DNA from 2 places in the Tenacibaculum pacificus genome. Region 1 is predicted to be linked to the other one. Evidence: riboswitches for the same ligand, from Rfam matches in the RefSeq annotation. Region 1 holds a riboswitch; the other holds the start of a gene.
The links. Region 1 has a riboswitch for cobalamin ahead of PG913_RS07470 (TonB-dependent receptor plug domain-containing protein). Riboswitches for the same ligand answer to the same signal wherever they lie in the genome.

Region 1 (3,175 bases):
AATAGCATTTTCTGGCACTAAATTTAAGCTACCTACAATAGGCCAATAAAGTTCATTATAAGTTGGAACTCTATAATTTGTTGAAAAATTAGCTGTTAATTTTAATTTAGGTAATACATTATATTCACTTCCTATAAATACAGAAAATGGCACATTAAAATCAGAATTAAGTTCTTTTCTTACCTGTAAACTTGTTACTATTTTTTTTAAAGGTTGATATTTTACACTTCCTATAAAAGCAGTTGATTTTCTTGTTTTTGTAGTTGTTTCGGAATTACTACCCGCAATATTTTCAAAAATAGTTTTATAATTAAATGATAAAGTATTAGATGGTTTATAAGTTAAAGAGTAGTTAATTTGTGTAGTTCTAGATTTACCAAAACTATAATTAATAGCATCTTTATTATCATAATATCTATACTCTTGTGTTAAATACGCAATATTTATTAGCTGTTTAAATTGTGAAGAATAATTATAATTCCACTTTAATAAATTACGTTGATTAAAATCTTCATTACGTTCACTTCCTGCTGATGGATTTGGTAAACCATCTGAAAATAAACGATCTCCGTAATAACCTGTAGTAAAAAAAGCTATTTTATTTTTTGAATTAAACTTATGAGCTATATTAAAATTAATACCATAGTTTTTATAAGAACCATTATCATTTTTCAATAATTTTCCGTTACTATCTTTATACCTATCATCTATAAAAGTATAATCATTATCAGAATAATTAATTGTTGATGCTAACTTTACACTCCATTTTTCATCACCAAAAGAACTTTTAAAAAAATTAGAAGTTGTATTAAAACTTCCATATGAAGAAAATATGTGAATTTTTTTATGTTTCTCAAAACTTATTTCATCATTTAAATGTACAGTACCACCAATAGCTCCTGAACCAAACTCGGTGCTATTTCCACCACTTTGAACAACTATATTATCACTAATACTTGCTGATAATGAATTAAAATCTGTTTGACCACTACCAATTGAATTAATAGGAATACCATTCCATAAAACCAATGTATTAGAAGCTGATGTTCCTCTAAAGCGAGCTGTACTAACTCCTCCATTTCCATAATCTCTAAAAGCAATTGGGCTATTATAGCGTAACAGATTGGTTAAATTAATAGGGTTTTTAACAAGTTGTTTATCTGTTATTTTTATTGATTTTACACTAATCTGATTAAATTTTTTATTTTTTATTTTTCCAGCAACCTGTACCTCTTCTAAAACATTCGTTATAGAATCTTTTTGAGCAAAAGAATAAAATGTAACAATAAAAAATACTGTAAAAAGTAAGTGTTTTCTCATAATATACTAAAAACCTTTATCCCGAAAGTTTGAATTATTTAAAACCTAGGCAGGTCTCCTGGCTTGCGTCTTGTAATTGGTCTTCCCGCTTAAAAACAGTGACTTAAAGAGTAATTACAAGCTTAATAGCTTACAGTTGCGGGAACAGCTTCGGTATTTAATCGAATTCCCTTTTAATTTGATGTTATATTTTTAAACATCAAAACCTAAATTTCGCGCAAATTTATGATATTTTATTAAGAATCTAGCATCAATAAATCATTATAGTTCGAAAACTTAACAGTAAGCTCACTTGATACCGAAAAATAATTCGGATGAATCATTGCTGATAAACACTCAATACCATCGACTAAAGTACTTGCTGATGATTGTGTAAACATAGCAAAATCAGCAATAAAAACCTGTTTATTTTTAACGGCTTTTAAAGAACTCCATTCTGGTTTATCTTCTAAAAATCGCATATCTTCCATTGTTCGTGAAATTCCGTAGCCACACGGAGCAATTATTAATATCTCTGGATTATATTTTACAATTTTACCCCAAGAAATAACAATACTATCTCCTGACGGATGCGATAATAAATCGATACCACCAGCATATCCTATTTGATGAGGAATCCAATGTCCGCAATTAAATAACGGATCAATCCATTCTAACAACATTACACTTTTAGATTGTATGCTGTTTGCTCGTTGTGTATCGACTATATTGTAAATACGATTTTTAAGTTTTTGTACATATTTAATTCCTATTTCTTCTTTTCCCATTGCTTTTGCTATGGTTAATGCATTCTCAAAAACATCGTCTAAAGAATTTGGAGTTATAGAAATTAAAGTTGGTTGTTTCGCTAATTTAGAAGCAGATTTTGCAACAGATTCTGTATCTATTTGACAAACATCACATACATCTTGTGTAAAAATAATATCTGGAGCAATACTTTCTAAAACAGGTTCATCAACATAATACAACGTACCTCCTTCAGCTTTTGTTTTTGAAAAAATGGTGTTAATTTCATCACTAGTTAAAGTTTGTCCTTCTAACTTATATTTAACAGCTACCTGTTTTTCTTTTAGTGCAATTGCAGGACATTCAAATGTAACACCGTCTAAATATTCTTGTAATCCCATATCATAAATCATTTGGGTTACTGCTGGCATAAATGAGGAAACTTTCACTGAAAATATATTTTGAACGGCTAAATTACATAGTTATCGAGTATTATTCTCTTTTTCTAAAAAATCTTTACAATCTTTGCCGTTTAATTTATTTCTTTATTATAATTATTAATTATGATGTACTATATCTCTGGCGGAGAACGTTCAGGAAAAAGCAGTTATGCACAACAATTAGCCGAATCATTATCAGAAAACCCTTATTATTTAGCCACTTCAAGAATTTGGGATGCCGATTTTAAAAAACGTGTAGACAGACATATTTCTGATAGAGATGAACGTTGGACAACTATTGAAGAAGAAAAAAACATCAGTAATGTAATTCCTAAAAATGCAACCGTAGTTATTGATTGTGTTACTTTATGGCTAACTAATTTTTATTTAGATACTAAAAATGATGTACAAAAAAGTTTAACCTTAGCAACCAATGAAATTGACAAACTAATTGAAATTGATGCTACTATTATTATTATTTCAAATGAAATAGGAATGGGTTTACATGCCGATACTCAAATTGGCAGAAAATTTACCGAATTACAAGGATGGATAAATCAATATATTGCTAAAAAAGCTGATAAAGCTACATTTATAGTATCTGGTTTACCACTAACTTTAAAATAAATAAAATGTACTCTACGGAAATAACACCACTTTCAAACACGCTAAAAACAGCACTTCAAGAT
Region 2 (3,175 bases), 550 kb from region 1:
CATTCAAGCCCTAATGCAGGATATCCCGAAGCTGCTTTGGCTACTATTTTAAATTGCAGATTTGGAGGTCCTAATTATTATCATGGTAAGTTAGTACACAAACCTTTTATCGGAAATAACAACCGTATTATAAAAGAAATCGAATTTAAAAAAGTTGCTTTTATCAATCATTCTGTTACCCTTACCTTTGTACTTTTAATTGGTTTGATAACCTACTTTTTATTTTAAATGAAACGATATATAATTACGGGTGCGCCTGGAACAGGAAAAACTACTTTAATCAATGCTTTGCGTACCAATAATTTTTATTGTTTAGAGGAAGTTTCTCGTAAAATTATTATTGCTGAACAAAAAAACAACGGAAATAAAACTCCTTGGCAAGATGTTGTTGGTTTTACCAATTTAGTTTATCAAAAAACAATAGCCGATTTAAATATTTTAAGTGATAAAACTACTTTTGTTGATCGTGGATTAGCAGATAACATTGCTTATTTAAAATTACATAAACTACCTATTAGTAAACATTTTTTTAATTTCGATTATAAAAAAAAATATCATACAACCGTTTTTGTACTTCCACTTTGGAAAGCTATTTATAAAGAAGATCCACAACGATTACAATCTTTTGAAGAAGCTAAAAAATTACAAGAGTTACTTTTAGAAACTTATACTAACTTAGGTTTTTCTATTTATATTTTACCAAAGAAATCAGTAAACAAAAGAGTGGAATTTTTAAAAAAACTGATAAAAAAACAACACAAACCAAAGTAGCACAATAAATAATATTTGTTTAAATAAAAGAAGTATCTTCGCGGCTGTTAAATGGTTTTTTACATTATTGTAAAAATTAAAAGGGAATTTGGTGTAAATCCGAAACTGTTCCCGCAACTGTAAAACTCATATCAATATTTTATTATCAAAAACCACTGTAGTTATAACTATGGGAAGGTAAATAAAATAGAGTTAAGTCAGGAGACCTGCCACTAAAACAATAATTTATATTAATAACTCTCGGGTAAAGAGTTAGAAAATTATGTTTTTTCATATTTTCTTTCCTTGCCTGCTTAAACTCTTTTTTAAATGAAAAAATTGATTTTATGCAGTGTATGGTTCATGTTTTTTGTACATGCCATATTCTCACAAAAAAGTACTAGTACAAACGAAACAGAAACACAACTTTCTGAAGTAATTATTAATGCTAAACACGAAAAAAAATTAGGAACTCATAAGGTTTCTAAAATAGCATTAAAGTTAAGACCAATAAACAGCGCTCACGATTTTTTAAAAACAGTGCCTGGTTTATTTATTGCGCAACATGCTGGTGGAGGAAAAGCCGAACAAATATTTTTAAGAGGTTTTGATAATGACCACGGAACTGATTTTGCTGTTTTAGTTGATGATATAGGTATCAATTTAAGTTCTCATGCACACGGGCAAGGTTATGCCGATTTACACTTTTTAATTCCTGAAACTGTTCAAAATGCCGATTATTATAAAGGACCTCATGAAACTTCTTTAGGTAATTTTGCCGTTTCTGGAGCAGCAAAATTTACATCGAAAGATAAAGTACATCGTAATTTTGTGAAGTTAGAATATGGTCAATACGATTTTGCAAGAGCTTTAGCAATGGTATCGCTTATCGATAAAAATAACTTTTTAACTAAAAACGAAGAAAGTGCTTATATTGCTATTGAAGGAACTTATAATGACAGTTTTTTTGAAAGCGAACAAAGACTTAAAAGATTAAATACATTTACAAAATATACAGTTGCACTTTCTGATATTCATAAATTAAGAACATCTATTTCTACATTTCATAGTAACTGGAATGCTTCAGGACAAGTGCCTTTAAGAGCCGTTAAAAGTGGATTAATCGATAGATTTGGAGCTATTGATGATAAAGAAGGTGGTGATACTGAAAGAGTACATTTTAATATACAATTGAACTCTAACATCTCAGAAAAAACACAACTTACAAATCAATTATACTACGTTTCTAATATCTATAATTTATTTTCTAACTTTACTTTTTATCAAAATAATCCTATTGATGGTGATATGATTCATCAACAAGAAAATCGTAAAATGTATGCTTATAAAGGAAATATTTCAATAAAAAATATACTTCAAATACCAAATAGCACAACAACTTTTGGCTGGGAAGCTAAACGAAATAATAACAATATTGGTTTAAATAATGCTATTGGACGTACGTTATCAAATCCTATAAATGAGTTTGATATTAAAGAAACAAATGTTGCTTTATTTTTAAAAGAAAGAATTCAAGTAGCTCCTAAATTAACGGCTTTAGCAGGTATTAGAGCTGATTATTTCGATTTTAACGTAACTGAAATAGTACCAGTACCTCAAAAAGGAAAGACAAATTCTATTAGAATAAGTCCGAAATTTAGTTTGTTTTATGATGCAACTAAAAACTTACAATTATATGCGAAAGCAAGTTCTGGTTTTCATTCAAACTACGCAAACGCAGCTGTAAAAAACAAAGAAATTAACCCGTTACCTAAAGCTGTCGGATACGATATTGGTACAGAATTTAAAATAGGAAAAAACTTTGTTGCTAATATTGCTACTTTTTACTTACAAAGTGATGCTGAATTTGTTTTTGGTAGTGATGGTTTTGAGTTTGAAAACAAAGGAAGATCTAAACGAATTGGTAGTGAAGCTTCTTTTAGATATCAACCACTATATTATTTTTGGTTAGATACCGATTTAAATTATAGCTTCGGAACTTTATTAGACGCTCCAAAAGATGAAAACAAAATTCCAAGTGCGCCTCGTTTTACCTCAACTGGTGGCGCTACTTTCCGTTTAAAAAATGGAATTAACACATCGTTACGTTATCGTTTTTTAGGAGAACGTCCTTTGATTGAAGATGACTCTGTAATTGCTAAAAGTTATTTTATTGCCGATTTTGTTATCAACTATACAAAACCAAAATATCAAATAGGTTTATCCGTAGAAAATATTTTTGATACCGCATGGAGAGAAGCTGTATTTTATGATTCTTCACAATTACAAGGAGAATTACAACCTGTAGATGATATCCATTTTACACCAGGAACACCATTTTTAGCAAAATTGAATTTCACTTATTTCTTTTAAATATTTATTTTAAATTATGGGCAAAAATATCGCCAATACAACACATACTTTT

Region 2: it holds a riboswitch for cobalamin, as region 1 does, so the genes downstream of both, PG913_RS05170 (TonB-dependent receptor) here and PG913_RS07470 (TonB-dependent receptor plug domain-containing protein) in region 1, are expected to answer to the same signal.

The regions. Positions count from the first base shown of each region.
Region 1 is NZ_CP115917.1:1,670,467-1,673,641, forward strand. Features, by position in the region: gene PG913_RS07470 (TonB-dependent receptor plug domain-containing protein) at 1-1,320, opposite strand, end outside; cobalamin riboswitch at 1,352-1,545, opposite strand; gene PG913_RS07475 (ABC transporter substrate-binding protein) at 1,557-2,495, opposite strand; gene PG913_RS07480 (bifunctional adenosylcobinamide kinase/adenosylcobinamide-phosphate guanylyltransferase) at 2,610-3,113, shown strand; gene cobT (nicotinate-nucleotide--dimethylbenzimidazole phosphoribosyltransferase) at 3,119-3,175, shown strand, end outside.
Region 2 is NZ_CP115917.1:1,125,324-1,128,498, reverse strand. Features, by position in the region: partial or broken gene cbiB (adenosylcobinamide-phosphate synthase CbiB) at 1-228, shown strand, start outside; gene PG913_RS05175 (AAA family ATPase) at 229-771, shown strand; cobalamin riboswitch at 807-999, shown strand; gene PG913_RS05170 (TonB-dependent receptor) at 1,081-3,123, shown strand; gene PG913_RS05165 ((2Fe-2S) ferredoxin domain-containing protein) at 3,140-3,175, shown strand, end outside.